DNA from 3 places in the Streptomyces sp. NPDC001744 genome. Region 2 is predicted to be linked to each of the others. Evidence: riboswitches for the same ligand, from Rfam matches in the RefSeq annotation. Region 2 holds a riboswitch; each other region holds the start of a gene.
What was found. Region 2 has a riboswitch for thiamine pyrophosphate ahead of ACFYZY_RS04280 (thiamine ABC transporter substrate binding subunit). Riboswitches for the same ligand answer to the same signal wherever they lie in the genome.
Positions count from the first base shown of each region.

Region 1: another riboswitch for thiamine pyrophosphate. It lies ahead of thiO (glycine oxidase ThiO); the one in region 2 lies ahead of ACFYZY_RS04280 (thiamine ABC transporter substrate binding subunit).
Region 3: another riboswitch for thiamine pyrophosphate. It lies ahead of thiC (phosphomethylpyrimidine synthase ThiC); the one in region 2 lies ahead of ACFYZY_RS04280 (thiamine ABC transporter substrate binding subunit).

Region 1 is NZ_JBIAUG010000018.1:161,784-168,902, forward strand. Features, by position in the region: gene ACFYZY_RS21800 (sulfite oxidase-like oxidoreductase) at 1-238, shown strand, start outside; gene ACFYZY_RS21805 (DUF4396 domain-containing protein) at 259-771, opposite strand; gene ACFYZY_RS21810 (deoxyribonuclease IV) at 840-1,691, opposite strand; gene pknB (Stk1 family PASTA domain-containing Ser/Thr kinase) at 1,699-3,651, opposite strand; gene ACFYZY_RS21820 (thiazole synthase) at 3,740-4,534, opposite strand; gene thiS (sulfur carrier protein ThiS) at 4,540-4,800, opposite strand; gene thiO (glycine oxidase ThiO) at 4,797-5,975, opposite strand; TPP riboswitch at 5,973-6,085, opposite strand; gene ACFYZY_RS21835 (NAD(P)/FAD-dependent oxidoreductase) at 6,179-7,119, shown strand, end outside.
Region 2 is NZ_JBIAUG010000002.1:389,392-396,510, reverse strand. Features, by position in the region: gene ACFYZY_RS04285 (ABC transporter permease) at 1-981, opposite strand, end outside; gene ACFYZY_RS04280 (thiamine ABC transporter substrate binding subunit) at 1,038-2,129, opposite strand; TPP riboswitch at 2,213-2,322, opposite strand; gene rlmN (23S rRNA (adenine(2503)-C(2))-methyltransferase RlmN) at 2,372-3,478, opposite strand; gene ACFYZY_RS04270 (phosphatidate cytidylyltransferase) at 3,594-4,709, opposite strand; gene frr (ribosome recycling factor) at 4,709-5,266, opposite strand; gene pyrH (UMP kinase) at 5,361-6,125, opposite strand; gene tsf (translation elongation factor Ts) at 6,290-7,119, opposite strand, start outside.
Region 3 is NZ_JBIAUG010000004.1:161,974-169,092, forward strand. Features, by position in the region: gene ACFYZY_RS06905 (LacI family DNA-binding transcriptional regulator) at 1-847, shown strand, start outside; gene ACFYZY_RS06910 (metallophosphoesterase) at 1,118-2,653, shown strand; gene ACFYZY_RS06915 (hypothetical protein) at 2,815-3,459, shown strand; gene thiC (phosphomethylpyrimidine synthase ThiC) at 3,511-5,295, opposite strand; TPP riboswitch at 5,290-5,435, opposite strand; gene ACFYZY_RS06925 (YibE/F family protein) at 5,507-6,913, shown strand.

The sequences.
Region 1 (7,119 bases), on a different contig from region 2:
GATCTTCGCCACCCACAAGGACGGGGAGCTGCTCACCGCCGAGCACGGCTTCCCGCTGCGGCTGGTCGTCCCGCACCTGTACGCCTGGAAGGGCCCGAAGTGGGTCCGGGGCGTCGAGTACATGACCGCCGACCGGCGGGGGTTCTGGGAGGAGCGCGGCTACCACAACCTCGGTGACCCGTGGCGGGAGCAGCGCTACTCGTACCAGGAGGAGCCCGGGGACGGCCCCGAGCTCTGACCGGGGCCGGACCGGGGCGTTCAGTGGTGGTACCGGTGGACCACCGCGTGGCCCTTGCCGCGGCCGATCATCCACTTGTTGACCGGTGTGGTGAGCACGAAGGCGGCGGCCAGGGCCAGCGCGAGGGCGATCCAGAAGAGCGGCTCGGAGAGGTGCGCGTCCATGGCGCCGGGCCAGAGGGCGATGACGCCGTTGTCGATGGCCTCCATGACGGCGATGGAGAGCGTGTCGGCGGCGAGGGCGACCCGGAAGGCCGTCCGGAAGTCGACGCCGGCGGACAGGATGCCGCGCAGCGTGAGCGCGTAGCCGAAGAAGAAGGCCAGGACGACGGCGAGGATCATCGTCGGCGTGTTGCCCCAGCCGAGCGCGGTCCCGACGACCATGCCGAGGACCTCGCCGATGGCGCAGCCGGTGAGGCAGTGCAGGGTCGCCTTGGCGGCGGCGGACCAGGTGACCCCGCCGGGGGAGCCGTGGTGCCCGTGGCCGTGCCCGGCGTGCCCGTGCTCGTGGCGGGAGTGTGCTTCGTGGCGCATGAGAGGCCCCCAACGTCAGGTGACGGTTCCCGTCGATACGGGAACCGTATACCCCCCAGGGGTATTCCTCAAGGGCGAAGCCCCTTCAGCAGGTCCACGTCCGCCCGGTGCTTCTCCTTGCCGCCGGGCGTCTCGATGACCAGCGGTACCCCCTCCGTCGCCGGGTGGCGCAGCAGCGCCCGGAAGGCGTCCTCACCGATGTGGCCGGAACCGATGTTCGCGTGCCGGTCCTTGTGGGCGCCCACGACGTCCTTCGAGTCGTTGGCGTGGATCAGTTTCAGCCGTCCTTCACCGACCGTCCCCACCAGCAGGTCGAGCGTCCGCGCCGCTTCCCGCGGGTCCACCAGGTCGTGCCCGGCCGCGAAGACGTGGCAGGTGTCCAGGCAGACGCCCAGCCGGGGGTGGTGGTCGAGCGCGTCGAAGTACGGGCCGAAGTCCCTGGTCCGCGAGCAGAGCGAGGCGCCCTGGCCGGCGGTCGACTCCAGGAGCAGGTCGGGATCGTCCGGCCGCGTCAGCTCGTCGAGCAGCGGCAGCAGCCGCTCCCGCACCTGGGCGAGCGCCACCTCGCGCGGGCGGCCCCCGGTCGCGGAGCCGGTGTGCACCACCACGCCCTTCGCGCCGATCTCCCGGGCCCGCCGCAGCGAGTGCCGCAGCGACTCCACCGACCTCTCCGCCGTGGCCTCGGTGTCCGAGCCGAAGTTGATCAGGTACGGGGCGTGGACCCAGGCCGAGATCGAGGCGTCCGCGCACTCGGCCCGGAACCGCTCGTCCTGGGCCGGGTTGCCGGCCGGGGTGGCCCAGCCGCGCGGATTGGCGACGAAGACCTGGACGGCCTCGGCGCCGAGGTCACGGGCGTAGGCGAGGCCGTTCCTGGCGAGGCCACCGGCCACCGGGACGTGACCGCCGACGGGATTGCGCATCGGTTCCTTACAGTCCCTTGATCGTGAGGGTGATCGTGGAGCCCTCGGGCGCGGTGGAGCCGCCCTCCACGGACTGGGCCGCGACCGTGTCGCCGAGGTAGGGGAAGGTCTTGTCCACCTTCACCTCGAAGCCCGCGTCCTCCAGGGCCGCCCGCGCGTCCGCCGTCGACTCGCCCGTGACGTCCGGGACCTCGACCTGCCGGGGCCCCTTGGAGACGGTGAGGGTGATGGTGTCGCCCTCGGCGGCGCGGCTGCCCCGCGCGAGGGACTGGGCGGCGACCGTGCCGGCGGCCTCGGGGGAGTGGACCCGTTCCGGGGCGACCCGGACGGTGAGCCCGGCCTCCTGGAGCGCGGCCGTGGCGTCGGGCACGGCGTCGCCGGTGACGTCGGGCACGTCGACGGGTGCCCCCTTGCTGACGACCAGGGCGACGGCCGAGTCCGGACTCCGCTCGGTGCCGGGCTCGGGATCGGAGCCGATCACGGACCCCCGGGCGACGGAGTCGCTGAACTCGCGGGTGACCACGCCCACGGCCAGCCCCTCCTTCTCCAGGGCGCGCTTCGCCTCCGCGAGGGGCCTGTCCCGCAGGCGGGGCACCTTCACGATCCGGGGGCCCCGGGAGAGGGTGAGGGTGACCGTGCCGTTGCCCCGCAGGCGCTCGCCGGGGGCGGGATCGGCGGCCATGACGGTGCCGCGCTCGTACACGTCGCTGAAGGCGCGTTCCGTCGTGCCGACCGTCAGGCCGGCGTCGGTGATGCGCTTCGACGCGACGGCCTCGGTCTGGCCGAGGACGGCCGGGACCCGGGTGAACTGGCCGGAATTGATGTACCAGACCCCGGCGCCCAGGCCGAGGGCGAGCAGGACGGCGGCGACGACGAGCAGCGGGCCGCGCGGGGGCCTGCGCCGGCCGGCCGCGGGGGCGGCCGGCACCCCGGGCACGGGCAGCCGGCTCGTGTGCGACACCTGCCGGTCGACGGCCCCCGCCGGTACGAGCGGGTCGGTCGCGCCGGTGTGCTCCCCGGCGGGCGGCACGGCGCGGGCGATCACGCTCGTGCGGTCCCCGGCGGTGTCCCGGTCGCCGGACAGGGCCCCCGGGGGCGTCGCGTCCAGCTGCTCCTCGCCGAGCGCGGCACGGGCCTCGAGGACCAGGCCGAGCAGGACGACGGCGTCGTGCGGGCGGGCTTCGGGGTCGCGGGACGCGGCGGCGGCGACCAGCCCGTCCAGCTCCGGGGCGAGCCCGGGGACGGCGGCCGAGGGCGCGGGCACGTCCGTGTTCAGGTGCTGGTGGAGGACCTGGGCGGGGGTCTCGCCGGAGTGGGGCTTGCCGCCGGTCAGCATCTCGTACAGGACGACGCCGCAGGCGTACACGTCGGCGCGGGTGTCGGCGGTGCCGTGCTCGATCTGCTCCGGCGCCAGGTAGGAGACCGTGCCGAGGACCGAGCCGGTGGTGGCGGTCGCCGAGCCCACGGCCCGCACGAGGCCGAAGTCCGCGACCTTCACCCGGCCGTCGTCCCCTATCAGGACGTTCTCCGGCTTCACGTCCCGGTGCACGAACCCGGCCCGGTGGGCGGCGCCGAGCGCGGCGAGCACCGGCTCCAGGATGTCGAGGGCGGCGCGGGGCGGGAGGGCGCCGCGCTCGCGCAGCACGTCGCGGAGGGTGCAGCCGGCGACGTACTCCATCGCCAGGTAGACGTACGCGCCCTCGGCGCCCTGGTCGAAGACGCCGACCACGTTGGGGTGGGCGAGCCGGGCGACGGACTTCGCCTCGCGGATGAACCGCTCGACGAAGGCGGCGTCCGCCGCCAGCTGCGGGTGCATCACCTTGAGCGCGAGGACGCGGTCGAGGCGGGTGTCGAGGGCCCGGTAGACCGTGGCCATCCCGCCGACGGCGATGCGCGCGTCGACGCGGTAGCGGCCGTCGAGCAGCCGCCCGACGAGGGGGTCCTGAAGGGTCGTGTCCACGGCGTCGAGTCTACGAGCCGCGGACGGGCGCCCCGCCCGGTCGTCCCGCACCGCAGCAGACCTGTGACGTGCGGCGGGGCGCCCGTCCTCAGAACGCCGGGCGCTCCGGGTCCAGGTGCGCGAGGCCCTCCGCCGGGGACGACGCCTCCGCGAAGTGGCGGCGCGGAATGCGGCCCGCCCGGTGGGCGAGCCGGCCCGCCTCGACCGCGTGCCGCATCGCCGAGGCCATGAGGACCGGCTCCCGCGCCCGGGTCACCGCCGACGCCAGCATGACCGCCGCGCACCCCAGCTCCATCGCGAGGGCCGCGTCCGACGCCGTGCCGGCCCCCGCGTCCAGGATCACCGGCACCCCGGCCCGCTCCGTGATCAGCCGGAAGTTGTGCGGGTTGCGGATGCCGAGCCCGGAGCCGATGGGGGAACCGAGCGGCATGATCGCCGCGCACCCCACGTCCTCCAGCTTCCGGGCGAGGACCGGGTCGTCGTTGGTGTACGGCAGGACGGTGAAGCCCTCGTCCACCAGGGTCTCCGCCGCGTTCAGGAGCTCCTCCCCGTCGGGCAGCAGGGTCCGCTCGTCGGCGACGACCTCCAGCTTGACCCAGTCGGTGCCGAGCGCCTCGCGGGCGAGCCGGGCGGTCAGGACGGCCTCCCCGGCCGTGAAGCAGCCCGCCGTGTTGGGCAGGACCCGGATGCCGAGCCGTTCCAGGACGGAGAGGACCGAGCCCCGCACGGTCGGGTCCAGGCGCCGCATGGCGACCGTGGTCAGCTCCGTGCCGCTGGCGACCAGGGAGCGCTCCAGGACGTCGAGGCTGGGCGCCCCGCCGGTTCCCATGATCAGGCGGGAGGAGAACTCCGCGCCGCCGAGGACGAACACGTCGTCGGACATCGCGCTCAGCCCCCCTGCACCGCGGTGAGGATCTCCACCCGGTCCCCGTCGCCCAGGGGCGTCGAGGCCCACTCGCCGCGCGGCACGACCGCCTCGTTGACGGCGGCGGCGACGCCCGAGCGGGCGGTGGTGAGGGTCGCGACGAGGGCGTCGAGGGAGACGGGGCCGGACAGTGCGCGCGGCTCCCCGTTCACGAACACGTTCACGCACGCGTTCGCGGACACGTCGGCGGGCCTGCGCGCGGGTACGTCGGCGGGCACGTTCATGCGGGCTGCTCCTGTCGTACGGGAGGGGCGGGGGAGAAGCGGCGGGGGGAGAAGGGGCGCGCCTCGTCCGGCAGCACGCCCGTGGTGAGCACGTCCGCCAGGACGTCGCCGGTGACCGGGGCGAGCAGCACCCCGTTGCGGTGGTGCCCGGTGGCCAGGTGCAGGCCGGGCAGGGCGCTGGGGCCCAGCAGCGGCGCGTTGTCCGGGGAGCCGGGGCGCAGCCCGGCCAGGGTCTCGGTGAGCGGCAGCTCGGTGATCCCGGGGACCAGCTCGTGGGCGTCGCGCAGCAGCTCGTACACCCCGCCCGCCGTCACGGTCGTGTCCCAGCCCAGCTCCTCGCTGGTGGCGCCGACGACCAGCTCGCCGTTCTCGCGGGGCACCAGGTAGACCTGGCTGCCGCGCACGACGGCCCGGACGGTCCGGGAGAGGAAGGGGGCGTACGCGGGCGGCACCCGCAGCCGCAGGACCTGCCCCTTCACGGGCCGTACGGGCGGCAGCACCTCCTCCGGCACCCCCGCGAGCCGTCCGCTGAGACTGCCCGCCGCGAGCACGGTCTGCCCGGCGGCCACCTCCTCGCCCCCGGCGAGGAGGGCGCCCCGCGCCCGGCCCCGCACCACCGTCAGGCGTTCCGCGAGGGCCCGGTGGAAGACCACCCCGGCCCGCTCGCAGGCGACGACGAGGGCGGCGGCGAGCCGGCGCGGGTCCACCTGGTGGTCGCCGTCGGCCCGGAGGCCGCCGCGCACCCCGGGCGCCAGCATCGGTTCGAGGCGGCGGCACTCGCGGCCGCTCAGCCACTCCGAGGCGAGTCCGCAGCGGGACTGGAGGGCGTGCAGTTCGCGCAGGTGCGCCCGGTCGTCGGCGTCGAGGGCGACGGCGAGGGTGCCGCAGGCGCGGTGGCCCACGTCGAGGCCGGTGGCCTCCTCCAGCTCGGCGACGAAGGCCGGGTAGCGCGCGGCGGAGGCGAGGTTGAGACCGAGCAGGGTCTCCTCGCCGTGGTGCAGCTCGGTGACGGCGGCGAGCATCCCGGCCGCGACCCGCGCGGCCCCGCCGCCCGGCTCGGGGTCGGCGACGGCGACGCGCAGTCCGCGCAGCGCGGCCCGCCAGGCCGTGACCAGGCCGATGACACCGCCCCCGACCACGAGGACGTCGGCCCCTCGGGCCTCGGAAGAACGCATGGGCGTCCAGCCCCTCCCTTCGCCGGCATGACCCGGATCAGGTTCGTACGGTCGGAGGCCGCCCAGCCTCCCTCTCAGTCCGGTGCGTCCGGACTCCCGCGAGTGCTTTACGCCCGCCAGACTAGCTTCCGCCCGGTCCCCGCCACGAGGGGGTCACCGCCACCCCTTGCCCTGACGCCCCGTCAGGTGCGTAAGGTGGACGGGTGAGCGAGCAGCAGCAGACCCAGCGGCAGGTCGTGGTCGTCGGCGCCGGAATGGCGGGCGTGCAGACCGCCGTCGCCCTGCGGGAACAGGGCTTCACCGGCCCCGTCACCCTCATCGGGGCCGAACCCCACCAGCCCTACGACCGGCCCCCGCTCTCCAAGGCGGTCCTCCTCGGAAAGGCCGAGGGCTCCGCCTTCGAGGTCGACTTCGAGGCGCTGGACGTCGAACTCCGGCTCGGCGTCGCCGTCACCGGACTGCGCGCCGCCGACCACGAGATCGACACCGGGGCCGGACCCGTCCCGTACGACACCCTGGTGATCGCCACCGGCGCCCACCCGGTCACCCTGCCCGGCTCCGAGGGCGTCCCCGGCGTCCACCTGCTCCGCACCCTGGACGACGCCGTGCGCCTCGGCGCCGTCCTGGAGCACCGCCGCCCCGTCGTGGTCGTCGGCGCCGGCTGGATCGGCGCCGAGTTCGCCACCGCCGCGCTCGGGGCCGGCTGCGCCGTCACCGTCCTGGAAGCCGCGGACCTGCCCCTCGCCGGCACCCTGCCCGCCGAGGTCGCCGCCCCCATGGCCGAGTGGTACGGCCGGAGCGGCGCCGAACTCCTCACCCGCGCACGCGTGGCGACCGTCGAACCCGGCCGCGTCGTCCTCGCCGACGGCCGCGAACTGCCCGCCGGGGCCGTCGTCGTCGGCATCGGCGCGCGTCCGGCCACCGACTGGCTCGCCGGCTCCGGCATCGCCCTCGGCCCGGACGGCGCCGTCGCCGCCGACGACCGGCTGCGCACCTCCCTGCCCGACGTGTACGCGGTGGGGGACTGCGCCTCCTTCCCCTCCGCCCGCTACGGCGAACGGCTCCTCGTCCACCACTGGGACAACGCCCTCCAGGGGCCCCGCGCGGTCGCCGCGGCGATCACGGGCGCCGGCACCGGACCGTA
Region 2 (7,119 bases):
CGGCACCAGGAAGGTCCCGCTCTCGTCGAGCGAGCCGAGCGCCCGGTAGTAGCCGAGCCCGTATCCTCCGGGGCCGGCGAACGACCGCTCCACGAGGACGCCGAGCGGCAGCAGGATCAGCAGGGCCACCGAGACGAGGACGCCGCCGAGCAGCGCCCACTGCCCGGCGCCGCGCGGCCTGCGCGCGGTCCGCTCCGGCGGCACGAGCCGCAGCGCGGTCTCCCGCCGCCGGGCCGTCCGGGCGTGCAGGGCGAGGATCGCGCCGGCCGCCGCGAACTGCACGAGGGTGAGGACGGCGGCCGTCGGCAGGTCGAGCAGCCGGGCGGTCTGCCGGTAGATCTCCGCCTCCAGGGTCGTGTACGCGTCCCCGCCGAGGATCTGCACGACGCCGAAGGAGGTGAAGGTGAAGAGGAAGACCATCAGGGCGGCGGCCGACACGGCCGGGACGAGCGCGGGCAGCGTCACCGTCCGCCAGGCCGTGGAGCGGGAGGCGCCGAGGACCCGGGCGGCCTCCTCCTGGCGCGGGTCGAGCTGGGCCCAGAGACCGCCGACGGTCCGGACGACGACCGCGTAGTTGAAGAAGACGTGGGCGAGGAGGATCGCCCACACGCTCGTGTCGAGCCGCAGCCCCCACAGTTCGTCCGTGAGCCCGTTCCGGCCGGCCAGCGCCAGGAACGCCGTGCCGACCAGGACGGTGGGCAGCACGAACGGCACCGTGACCACGGCCCGCAGGACGTTCTTGCCGGGGAAGTCGAGGCGGGCGAAGACGTACGCGCCGGGCAGGGCGACGAGCAGGGTGAGGCCGGTGGAGGCGAGGGCCTGCCAGACGGTGAAGCCGAGGACGTCGAGGACGTCCGGCCGGGTCAGCGTCTCGCCGATCCGGCCGAACCGCCAGGTCCCGCCGGGCCGCAGCCCCCGGTCCACGATGGACGCGACGGGCCACGCGAAGAAGACCGCGAAGAACGCGACGGGCAGGGCCATGAGCCCGAGCCGCGTCACGTTCCCGCGCACGTCCTTCCTGGTCACCGGGGGCCTGGTTACCGGACGGTCGAGGACCACTGCTGGATCCACGCGTCGCGCTTCTCGGCGATCTTCCCGGGCGCCATGGTCTCCGGCTTCTCCACGACCACGCCGTGCTCGGTGAACAGCCCCGGCAGGGCCGCGTCCTTCGCCACGGGGTTGACGAACATCTGGAGCGGCATGTCCTCCTGGAACGTCTTCGAGACCAGGAAGTCGATCAGCGCCCTGCCGCCCTCGGGGTTCTTCGCCCCGTTCAGCAGGCCCGCGAACTCGGTCTGCCGGAAGCAGGTGCCGGTGGAGACCCCGGTGGGCGCCTCCTTCGGCCGGGGCTCGGCGTACAGCACCTCGACCGGCGGGCTGGAGGCGTACGAGACGACCAGCGGCCGGTCGCCCTTGGCCTTCCTGCCGCCGGCCGAGCCGGAGAACTCCTGGTTGTAGGCGAGCTCCCAGCTGTCGACGGTCTTCACGCCGTTGGCCCTGAGCTTCTTCCAGTAGCCCTGCCAGCCGTCGTCGCCGTACTTCGCGGCCGTGCCGAGGAGGAAGCCGAGGCCCGGGGAGGACCGCTCGGGGTTCTCGACCACGAGCAGGTCCCTGTACTCCGGCTTCGCCAGGTCGTCGAAGGTCACCGGCGGCGCCAGCTTCCTGTCGGCGAAGTACTTCTTGTCGTAGTTGACGCAGATGTCGCCGGAGTCGACCGGCGTGACCCGGTTCTCCTTGTCGAGCCGGTACTCCGCCGGGACCCGGTCCAGGCCCTTCGCCTCGTACGGCACGAAGATGCCGTTGTCGAGGGCGCGGGAGAGCAGGGTGTTGTCGACGCCGAAGAAGACGTCGCCCTGCGGGGAGCCCTTGGTCAGGATCTCCTTGTTGACGGCCTCGCCCGCGTCGCCGGCCTTGAGGACCTTGACGGTGAAACCGGTCCGCTTCGTGAACTCGGCCAGGACCTCCTTGGAGGCGTTGAACGAGTCGTGGCTCACGAGGGTCACGGTCTTCGGCGCGGGCGTGCCGGTCCTGCCCGCGGCCTCGTGGGCGCCGCCGGTGCCGCAGGCGGCGAGGGCGGTGACGCCGAGCGCCGCGAGGAGCGCGGCGGCGGCCTGCTTCCTGATGCTCACTGAGTTTTCCTCCTGGGTGGGACCAGGAAGAGACGCGGCCCTGCCCGCGGCCGGCGGACCGGACGCGGGCAGGGCGCAACAGCTTGAGTTAACGACCGAACTCCCTACCCAGAATGACCTGGGCGAGGTTCAGAGGGTCTGCGGTCTGACGGCACCGCACTCTCAGCGCTGTGGCGCTCCCCTGTCGGAATGAATCTGTCGGAGTGACTATGAAGATGTGTGTTCGACCTCAGGGTACAAGGTCAGCGTTCGGCGGCCGCGAGCTGCCCGCAGGCCCCGTCGATCTCCTGGCCCCGGGTGTCGCGGACGGTCACCGGCACGCCGTGACGGGCGATGGCCTCGACGAACGCCTTCTCGTCCTCGGGACGGGAGGCGGTCCACTTCGAGCCGGGCGTCGGGTTCAGCGGGATCAGGTTGACGTGCACCCGCCTGCCCTTGAGGAGCCGGCCGAGCAGGTCGCCGCGCCACGCCTGGTCGTTGATGTCCCGGATGAGGGCGTACTCGATGGAGATCCGGCGCCCGGACTTCTCCGCGTACTCCCAGGCCGCGTCGAGGACCTCCCGCACCTTCCAGCGCGTGTTGACGGGCACGAGGGTGTCGCGCAGCTCGTCGTCGGGGGCGTGCAGGGAGACCGCGAGCCGGCACTTGAAGCCCTCGTCGGCGAAGCGCAGCATCGCGGGCACGAGCCCGACGGTGGAGACGGTGATGCCGCGCTGGGACAGGCCCAGGCCGTCGGGCTCGGGGTCGGTGAGCCGGCGGATGGCGCCGACGACCCGCTTGTAGTTGGCGAGCGGCTCGCCCATGCCCATGAACACGATGTTGGACAGCCGCGCCGGTCCGCCGGGCACCTCGCCGTCGCGCAGGGCCCGCATGCCGTCCACGATCTGGTGCACGATCTCGGCGGTCGACAGGTTCCGGTCGAGCCCGGCCTGCCCGGTCGCGCAGAACGGGCAGTTCATGCCGCAGCCGGCCTGCGAGGAGATGCACATGGTGACCCGGTCCGGGTAGCGCATGAGCACCGACTCCACGAGCGTGCCGTCGTGCAGCCGCCACAGGGTCTTGCGGGTGGTGTCGTCGTCGCACGAGATGTGCCGCACCACGGACATCAGGTCGGGCAGCAGCTCCCCGGCCAGCTTCTCCCGCGAGGCGGCGGGGATGTCGGTCCACTCGGCGGGGTCGTGCGCGTACCGCGCGAAGTAGTGCGTGGACAGCTGCTTGGCGCGGAAGGGCTTCTCGCCGATCGCGGCGACGGCCTCCTTCCGCTCGGCGGGCGTGAGGTCGGCGAGGTGCCGCGGCGGCTTCTTGGCTCCGCGGGGGGCGACGAAAGTGAGTTCTCCGGGCTTGGGCATGGTCCTACCAGTGTCGCAGAGATACGAGGAAGGGCCCGCCGCCCTTGTGGACGGCGGACCCCTCCCGGAGGAACGCTTTGGGGACGGCCGCTCTTCCCGCGGCGGGACCAGCGGGTCAGCCGGTGCCGACGAACAGCGCGAGCAGCAGCCACACCACCGGCGCCGTCGGCAGCAGGGAGTCGAGCCGGTCCATGATGCCGCCGTGACCGGGCAGCAGCGTGCCCATGTCCTTGATGCCCAGGTCGCGCTTGATCATCGACTCGCCGAGGTCGCCGAGCGTCGCGCTCGCCGCCACCGCGAGACCGAGGACCAGACCCTGCCACCAGACCCCGTCGTCGATCATGAACTGCATGCACAGCGCGCCCGCGGCCATCGCGAACGCCACCGCGCCGGCCAGGCCCTCGCGGGTCTTGCCGGGGCTGATGCGCGGCGCCAGCTTGTGCTTGCCGAAGCGCCAGCCGACCGCGTACGCCCCGGTGTCGCTGACCACCGTCAGGAGCAGGAAGGTCAGCACCCGCCACGGGCCGTCGTCCGCGGTCAGCAGCAGGGACACGAACGTCGCCAGGAACGGCACGTAGAACGCGGCGAACACGCCCGCCGTGACGTCCTTCAGATAGCCCTCGGGGGGCTTCGCCATCCGCCACACCAGGACCGCGAGCGCCGTCAGGGCCGTCGCGACCCAGGCGCCCTCGGGACCGCGCGCGTACCCGGCGACGACCATCGCCGCGCCGCCGACCGCGAGCGGCACCAGCGGTGCCCCGATCTGCTTGCGCTCCTGGAGGCGGGAGGTCAGCTCCCACAGCCCGACCACCACGGCGACCGCCACGACCCCGACGAACGCGGCCTTCCAGATGAACAGCGACGCGATGATGACGGCGCCGAGTCCGACTCCGACCCCTATGGCCGCGCCCAGGTCCCGGCCCGCGCTCTTCTTCTGCCGCGGCGGGGGCGCGGACGACGGAGGCGGGGCGGGGCTGGACATGGGCTCCTGCGGGTGCTCGTGCGGGTGCTCGTACGGCGTCCCGTCACGGAACGGGGGGCCGCTCGGGTGAGCGGCCCCCCGGCCGTGTCCGTCCTGGAATCCGCCGGCGGGGACGTCGGGCACGAGGGGCATGGGGCGAGTCTGCGACGCAGGATGCCCCTCGTGTGCGGGACCCGCCGGGGCGGGCCCCTGGTCGGGCCCCCCGCGGCCGGGAGGACCGGCCGGGGCACCCCAGGAAGAGTCGTTCATCAGACCTCGAGCAGCTCGGCTTCCTTGTGCTTGAGCAGCTCGTCCACCTGCGTGACGTACTTCGCGGTGGTGTCGTCGAGCTCCTTCTCCGCGCGGCGGCCCTCGTCCTCGCCGACCTCGCCGTCCTTGACGAGCTTGTCGATGGACTCCTTGGCCTTGCGGCGCACCGAGCGGATCGAGATCTTCGAGTCCTCGGCCTTGCCCTTGGCGACCTTGATGTACTCGCGGCGGCGCTCCTCCGTCAGCTCGGGGAACACCACCCGGATGATGTTGCCGTCGTTGCTCGGGTTGACGCCGAGGTCCGAGTCGCGGATCGCCTGCTCGATGTTGCGCAGCGCGCTCTTGTCGAACGGGGTCACCACGGCCATCCGCGGCTCCGGGACGGAGAAGGAGGCCAGCTGGTTGATGGGGGTGATGGCGCCGTAGTAGTCCGCCACGATCTTGTTGAACATCGCCGGGTGCGCACGGCCGGTGCGGATCGCGGCGAAGTCCTCCTTGGCGACCACGACGGCCTTCTCCATCTTCTCCTCGGCCTCGAGGAGGGTCTCTTCGATCACCACTTGCTCCTGCGTGTCGTCGCGTTGTGTCCTGCACGGTGTACGACCGGCAGGGCTGTCGTCCAGCCCCTCGCGGGGCGGTTCCCGGTTCGGGTCAGGCCCGGGTGCCCTGGTCGCTCACGAGCGTGCCGATCTTCTCACCCTTCACCGCGCGCGCGATATTGCCCTCGGTGAGCAGTTCGAAGACGAGGATCGGGAGGTCGTTGTCACGGCACAGGGTGACGGCGGTGGCGTCGGCGACCTTGAGGTCGCGGGCGATCACCTCGCCGTACTCGAGGGCGTCGAACTTGACCGCGTCGGGGTTGCGCTTGGGGTCGGAGTCGTAGACCCCGTCGACGCCGTTCTTGCCCATGAGCAGCGCCTCGGCGTCGATCTCCAGGGCGCGCTGGGCCGCCGTGGTGTCCGTGGAGAAGTACGGCATGCCCATGCCCGCGCCGAAGATGACGACGCGGCCCTTCTCCAGGTGGCGCACGGCGCGCAGCGGGATGTACGGCTCGGCGACCTGACCCATGGTGATGGCGGTCTGGACGCGGGAGTCGATGCCCTCCTTCTCCAGGAAGTCCTGGAGGGCGAGGCAGTTCATCACGGTGCCGAGCATGCCCATGTAGTCGGAGCGGGCCCGGTCCATGCCGCGCTGCTGGAGTTCGGCGCCGCGGAAGAAGTTTCCGCCGCCGATCACGATCGCGATCTCCGCGCCGTCGCGGACGACGGCCGCGATCTCACGCGCGATGGCGTGCACGACATCGGGGTCGACGCCCAGGCCGGTACCGCCGGAGAAAGCCTCTCCGGACAGCTTCAGCATGTAGCGGCCGGCCTTTTTGCCGTTGTTGTCGTCGCCCTGTACGGCGCCCTGGTTCATGGAGATCTCCTCGTGCACATACGAAGGAGGCCATTGCCTTGGGTCCTCGCGGTTTCCCGTACGGCAATGGCCTCCTCGTCAGATCTGCGGTCGTCCTGCGCGGGGGCGGGCGACTGCTTCAGACCCTACCGGGGTCCGGTGTCCGTCGCTTTCGCGGACAGGCTTCAGATGCCGACCTTGATGCGGGTGAAGCGCTTCAGGGTGACACCGGCCTCGTCCAGGATCTGCTGGACGGACTTCTTGTTGTCCAGCGCGTACGGCTGGCCGAGCAGCGTGGCGTCCTTGAAGAAGCCGTTCACGCGACCCTCGACGATCTTGGCGATCGCGGCCTCGGGCTTGCCCTCGGCGCGGGTGGTCTCCTCGGCGATGCGACGCTCGGACTCGACGACCTCGGCCGGGACGTCCTCACGGGTGAGGTACTTCGGCGCGAAGGCGGCGATGTGCTGCGCGACGCCCTTGGCGACGGCGGCGTCGGCCTTGTCGAACTCGACGAGGACACCGATCTGCGGCGGGAGGTCCGGCATCGTGCGGTGCATGTACGCGTAGACGAAGCCGTCGGCGTACTGCGCGAAGCGGTCCAGGACGATCTTCTCGCCGAGGTTGGCGTTGGCCTCGTCCACGAACGCCTGCACGGTCTTGCCGGGCTCGATCTCGGAGGCGAGCAGCGCCTCCAGGTCGGCCGGGGAGGTGGCGGCGACGTGGGCGGCGAGCTGGTCGGCGACGGCCTGGAACTTGTCGCCCTTGGCGACGAAGTCCGTCTCGCACTTCAGCTCGACGAGGACGCCGGAGGTGTGGTCGTCGGCGATGAGGGAGACCACGGCGCCGTTCTCGGCGGAGCGGCCCTCACGCTTGGCGACACCCTTCTGGCCCTTGATGCGCAGGGCCTCGACGGCCTTGTCGACATCGCCGTCGGCCTCGTCCAGGGCCTTCTTGCAGTCCATCATGCCGGCGCCGGTGAGCTCGCGGAGCTTCTTGACGTCAGCGGCGGTGTAGT
Region 3 (7,119 bases), on a different contig from region 2:
CACGTACGGGGATGAACCTTTCACCTTCACCGAATTCGCGTACTTCGCGGAGATGGCCAGGGCGGCCACGTCGGCCGCGCTCGCGCGGGGCTACGCCCTGGTCATCCTCCCCGCCACCTCCCGCCACGACGTCTGGTCGAACGTCGCCCTCGACGGCACCGTCGTCATCGACCCCTCCGACCACGACCCGGTCGTCACCGAACTGGTCCGCCAGGGCCTCCCCGTCGTCTCCGACGGGCGCCCCGCCGGCACCCTTCCGGTCACCGCCTGGGTCGACAACGACCACGAAGCCGCCGTCCTCGACCTGCTCGACCACCTCGCCGACGCCGGTGCCCGCCGCATCGGCCTCCTGACCGGCACCACCACCGACACGTACACCCGCCTCTCCACCACCGCGTACCTCAACTGGTGCGCGCGCGTGGGGCAGGACCCCGTCTACGAGTCGTATCCGGCGCACGATCCGTGCGCGGGCGCCGTCGCGGCCGACCGGCTGCTCGCCCGCCCGGACCGTCCCGACGCCGTGTACGGCCTCTTCGACCCCAACGGAACCGACCTCCTCGCGGCCGCGCGCCGCTACGGGCTCCGCGTCCCGGACGACCTCCTGCTGGTCTGCTGCAGCGAGTCGGCCGGCTATGCCACGACCGAACCGCCCATCACCACGCTCTCGCTCAAGCCGCGCCGGATCGGCACGGCCGTCGTCCAGCTCCTCATCGACGCCATCGAAGGGGCCGAGAGCGACGGCCCGGTCGAACAGGTGATACCCACCGAGCTCATCGTCCGCACCTCCTCGCAGCGCCGTCCGCCCCGCACGACGGTCAGCCCGCCGCGCTCGCCCGCGAAGGACTGACCTCCCGCGAACGGCCCTTCGAACACGCCGTTCCCGCCCCTGCCCCGGGGCGGGAACGGCGAAACCGAACACCACACCGGTCACGACCCTGGATCACATCTCCCCAATCCGGGCGAAACGACCGGTGAACCCGGAGTGGACCCGGATTCACCACCCTGGTGCGTCCCACAGGAGGACCCTCATTCCTATGATGGGCGGACGACACCGCGGACCACCCCGACCAGGCCGGTCCGCGATGTGCAGGGCATCGCGACGGTGGTGGAGGGGTCGATGACTCAGGGGGCCGGTCAGGAGCCCGTGGTACGCACGGCGACACTGCGTGACTTCCGCGTACCGCCGTACGCGCGCGTACCCGTACAGGGCCATGCCGCCGAACCGTCGGCCCCGCGGCCTCCGTCGGCGGCCGGGCCGGTGGAACACCCGTACGCGGAGCATGCGCGCCCGGAGCCGTCGCACACGTCCCCTCACGCGGAGTCGTCACCGCCGGGCCCCTCGTACGCGGAGCCCCCGCACGGCGCGCACCCGGCACCGGGCCAGGCACCGCCCCCGCCCACCGTGCCCGCCGGGCACCCCGCCGCGGCGATCCGCCAGGACCCCGCCGGAACCCTTCCCCCCGTCGCGTCCTCCCCCGTCGAGGCCGTGCCGCTCCCGGCGCGCGAAGCCGCGCGGCAGCCGGCCGCGCCCCCGGCCACAACGCCGCGGGCCGTCGCGCCCCTGCCCGCCGATCCGACCCTGCGCCTGGGCCACCGCACCGCGCCCGCGCGCACCGACTCGGACGGCACGGACGCCGGCTCCTCCGCCGTTCCCACCGCCTCCGTGCCCGCCGAGCACTCCGGCCACCCCGGCAACGCCTTCCCCGAGGGCGAGGTCCCCGAGGGCTACACGCCGACCGAACGCGACCTGCCCGTCATCAACCGGGGCGACACCGTCCAGGTCCACGTCACCCCCGCGCCCGCCCCCGCCGGCGAGCCCGCGTCCGGCGAAGGCCCCGGCCCCCTCTTCGTCGTCGGCGACGTCCACGGCTACCTCGACGAACTCCTCGTGGCGCTCCGCGCCCAGGGCCTCGTCGACGAGAACGGCGGCTGGGCCGCGGGCAACGCCCGTCTCTGGTTCCTCGGCGACTTCACCGACCGCGGCCCCGACGGCATCGGCGTCATCGACCTGGTCATGCGTCTCTCCGCCGAGGCCGCCGCCGCCGGCGGCTACTGCAAGGCCCTCATGGGCAACCACGAGCTGCTGCTCCTCGGCGCCAAGCGTTTCGGCGACACCCCGGTCAACTCCGGAGCGGGCACCGCCACCTTCCAGGCCGCCTGGCTGCTCAACGGCGGCCAGAAGCAGGACATGGACCGGCTCCAGGACGTCCACCTCCAGTGGATGTCGCGGCTCGACGCCGTGGTGCTGGAGGACAACCACCTCCTCGTGCACTCGGACACCACCGCGTACCTCGAATACGGCGAGACCATCGAGGACGTCAACGAAACCGTCCACGAGATCCTCAACCGGAACGACGCCGACGAGGTCTGGGACGTCTTCCGGAAGTTCACCAAGCGCTTCGCGTTCCGTGACGACGGCGGCCCCCAGGCCGTCCAGGAGCTGCTCTCCACCTACGGCGGCCACCGGATCGTGCACGGCCACAGCCCGATCCCCTACCTCCTCGGCCAGGTCGGTACCGAGGACGGCGAGGAGAACGCGCGCCCGGCCGTCGTCGGACCGCACGTCTACGCCGACGGACTCGCGATCGCGATGGACGGCGGAGTGACCATGGCCGGAAAACTACTGGTGGTCCAACTCCCCCTGACCGACTGACCTATCACCCTGCGCATCCGAGAAGGGCGATTTCCGGAAACACCCTGTCAGCCCGTGGCACCGTCGCCCTACCATCGGGTCCATCCGTAGCAGGCTCTCCTCCGTTTCCGCCCGACCCACCGTATTCCCACGGCTGAACCGGGCCTACGGAGCATCGGGGGATGCACATGAACGTGGCTCCGCACCTGCTGACCGAGGACCGCGCCGAGTACGAGCGGGTCCTCGACGACGCACTGAGCACCGCCCACGCACGTCCGGAACTCGCCGGGGTGGGCACCCGGCTCACGACCGCGCAACTGCGGGCGATGACGCTGAACGCGACAGCTCTGGTCACCTCCGCCGCCGCGAACGAGTACGACCACTTCGTCAGGGTCCGAGAGCGGAGCCGCGCGTCCGCCGGGACCCGTACCCCGCCCCCGTACGACCTCCCCGGGCCCGGCGCGGGCGTCGTCGCGATCGTCACCGTCATGGTCCCCGTCCTCGCGGGCACCGCCGCCGCCGTCCTCCTCCTGGTCGGAGCGGTGCTGCGCGCCCTCGCCCCCACCGTGGCGTTCGGCGCGACGCTGCTGACGGCCGGGCTGGTCTTCGGCTCCCTCGCCGCCGCCGGCCTGCTCTGCGCCGGCGCCGGGCTCCTCGTGACGGCCCTGCGCAACAGTCCGGTCGCGGTGAACGCGGGCGGCCCGCCCACCGCTCCGGACGACGAGCTCTCCCGTGCCCGCGAGACCTGGCGCCTCGCACTGCTCGAACGCGGCATCCTCCCCTTCCTCCGGGACGCCCTCGCCGCCACCGATCCCGCCGAACCCTGAGGAGACGGCGGGCCGGCCGACGCACCCGAGGCCGCCGACCGGCCCGCCGGATCAGTCCGCCAGCGGCAGGTAGACGCGGCCGCCGCCCGCCGCGAACTCCCGGGACTTCTGCGCCATGCCGGCCTCGATCTCCTGTTCCGTACCGCCGTGCTCACGGCGGATGTCCTGGGAGATCTTCATCGAGCAGAACTTCGGGCCGCACATCGAGCAGAAGTGCGCGGTCTTCGCGGGCTCCGCCGGCAGCGTCTCGTCGTGGAACTCGCGTGCGGTGTCCGGGTCGAGCGCCAGGTTGAACTGGTCCTCCCAGCGGAACTCGAAGCGCGCGTCCGAGAGCGCGTCGTCCCACTCCTGCGCGCCCGGATGCCCCTTGGCGAGGTCCGCCGCGTGGGCCGCGATCTTGTACGTGATGACACCGGTCTTGACGTCGTCGCGGTTGGGCAGGCCCAGGTGTTCCTTGGGCGTCACGTAGCAGAGCATCGCCGTGCCCCACCAGGCGATCATCGCCGCGCCGATGCCGGAGGTGATGTGGTCGTACGCGGGCGCCACGTCCGTCGTCAGCGGGCCGAGGGTGTAGAACGGCGCCTCCTCGCAGATCTCCTGCTGGAGGTCGATGTTCTCCTTGATCTTGTGCATCGGGACGTGTCCCGGACCCTCGATCATCGTCTGCACGTGGTGCCGCTTGGCGATGGTGTTCAGCTCGCCGAGCGTGCGCAGCTCCGCGAACTGCGCCTCGTCGTTGGCGTCCGCGATCGAACCGGGGCGCAGGCCGTCGCCGAGCGAGTACGTGACGTCGTACGCCGCCAGGATCTCGCAGAGCTCCTCGAAGTGCGTGTAGAGGAAGTTCTCCTTGTGGTGCGCGAGGCACCAGGCGGCCATGATCGAGCCGCCGCGCGAGACGATGCCGGTCTTGCGGCGCGCGGTGAGCGGCACGTACGGCAGGAGTACGCCGGCGTGCACCGTCATGTAGTCCACGCCCTGCTCGGCCTGTTCGATCACCGTGTCCTTGTAGATCTCCCAGCTCAGCTCCTCGGCCCTGCCGTCCACCTTCTCCAGGGCCTGGTAGAGCGGCACGGTGCCGATCGGCACGGGAGAGTTGCGCAGCACCCACTCGCGGGTGGTGTGGATGTTGCGGCCGGTGGACAGGTCCATGACCGTGTCGGCGCCCCACTTGGTCGCCCAGGTCATCTTCTCCACCTCCTCCTCGATGGAGGAGGTGACGGCGGAGTTGCCGATGTTGGCGTTGACCTTCACCAGGAATCGCTTGCCGATGATCATCGGCTCGATCTCCGGGTGGTTGACGTTCGCCGGGAGCACGGCCCGGCCCGCGGCGATCTCCTCCCACACGACCTCGGGGGAGACGTTCTCCCGGATCGCGACGTACTCCATCTCTGGCGTGATCTCGCCACGGCGGGCGTACGCGAGCTGCGTCACCGCCCGGCCCTCGCGGCCCCGGCGGGGCAGGCGTGGGCGGCCGGGGAAGACGGCGTCGAGGTTCTTGAGGCCGCCGCCGCGCGGCGAGGTGTGCTTGATGCCGTCGTCCTCGGGGCGGGCCGGGCGGCCCGCGTACTCCTCGGTGTCACCGCGCGCGACGATCCAGTTCTCGCGCAGCGGCGGAAGGCCCCGCCGCACGTCGGTGTCGACGGCCGGGTCGGTGTACGGGCCGGACGTGTCGTACAGCGTGACGTCCCTGCCGTTGGTGAGGTGCACCTGACGGACCGGCACCCGCAGATCGGGGCGCGAGCCCTGGACGTACCCCTTGTGCCAGCCCGGCGTGCGCTGCTGTCCGTCGGCCCGGTTCTGGTCGGAGGCAGGCGTGCGTGCGTCCTGAATGGTCATGAGACCGAATCTCCCTACGCCGGCATTACCCGGTAACAGGTTCGGCGGTCGGCGCAGCCCTTCCCGTACGTACGTCGGTACGCGCGTACGGTGATCAGCGCCCTCTCAGCCCGGTGCTCCGAGCTCCCGCGTGTGCAAAGGTGCCACCACGCTAACGCCCTTCCGGGCGTGCTGAACAGTGGGCCTCCGGCGTTCTTGCGATGATCGGTCGGTGACTTTCCCCCAGCAGAGCCCCGAGCCGCACGACCACACCCACGGCCCGGCTCCCTCCCACGGCCCCGGGCACGGGAGCGGAACCGGGCACGACCGGGGATCCGGACACGGACACAGCCACAGTCACGGCCCCGCCGCTCCGGTCTCCCGGCACCTGCGCAAGGTCATCGCCGCCGTCCTGATCCCCTTCGCCACCGCCGTCGTGGTCGGGCTCGCGGTCCTGTGGCCCGGCGGCGCCCCCGCGCACGAACGCACGGGCGTCGGTTTCGACCGGCGGACCGAGCAGGGCCGGGTCGTCTCCGTCGAGTCCGTCGACTGCAAGGTCGTGAACGTCGGCCAGGTCCCGCCGACCGGGGACACCTCCACCCCGGAGGGGCGCGAGGCGGTCGACGCCCAGCGGGGGCAGTGCGGGAAGGCGACGATCGAGGTCACCACCGGTCCGGACAAGGGGCGCGAGTTCACCGAGATCGTCCAGCCCGGTGCGCCGCGCCAACTGCGCGAGGGCCAGGGCGTGGTGGTGGCGTACGCCCCCGACGCCCCGCACGACCTCCAGTACTCGGTGACGGACGTGAACCGCAAGCTGCCGATGGCGCTGCTCGCCGGCGTCTTCGCCCTCGCGGTCGTGGTGGTCGGCCGGCTGCGGGGGCTCATGGCCCTGATCGCGCTGGTCGTGAGTTTCCTGGTGCTGACGTTCTTCATCCTGCCGGCGATCCTGCAGGGGTCGAACCCGCTGGTCGTGGCGGTGGTCGGATCGAGCGCGATCATGCTGATCGCGCTCTACATGTGCCACGGGCTCTCGGCTCGCACCTCGGTCGCGGTGCTCGGCACGCTGATCTCACTGCTGCTGATCGGTCTGCTCGGCTCCCTCTTCATCGGCTGGGCGTCGCTCAGCGGCAACACAGACGACAACACCGGGCTGATCCACGGGCTCTACCCGGAGATCGACATGTCCGGCCTGCTCCTGGCCGGAGTCATCATCGGGTCGCTCGGCGTGCTCGACGACGTGACGGTCACGCAGACGTCGGCCGTCTGGGAACTCCACCAGGCCGACCCGACCATGGGGCCGCGCGGGCTCTACCGGGCGGGCATCCGGATCGGCCGCGACCACATCGCCTCGGTCGTGAACACGCTGGTGCTCGCCTACGCGGGCGCCGCCCTCCCGCTGCTGCTCCTCTTCTCCATCGCGCAGAGCAGCATGGGAACGGTGGCCAACAGCGAGCTGGTCGCCGAGGAGATCGTCCGGACGCTGATCGGTTCGATCGGCCTGGTGGCGTCCGTTCCGGTCACCACGGCGCTCGCGGCCCTGGTGGTCTCCGCCGACCGTACGGAGGGCTCCCGGCAGCCGGGGACGGGCAGCCGGAACTCCGCTCCGACACGGGGCGGACGCCGCCGCCGCGCCAAGTGAGGCACCCGGCCCGGCGGCCCGACGACGGGGCTGCCCGGCACCGGGATGTCCTGGTGTCAGGGCAGCGCGTCGGCACAACGGCTAGGTGACACGACCGCCCGATGACGCGACGACGTGACGACACGACGGCTCGGTACCGAGACAGACCGACACCACCACGGGCCGACGGCGTGACGGTCCGGTGGTTCGACGGCGCGCCGGCTCGG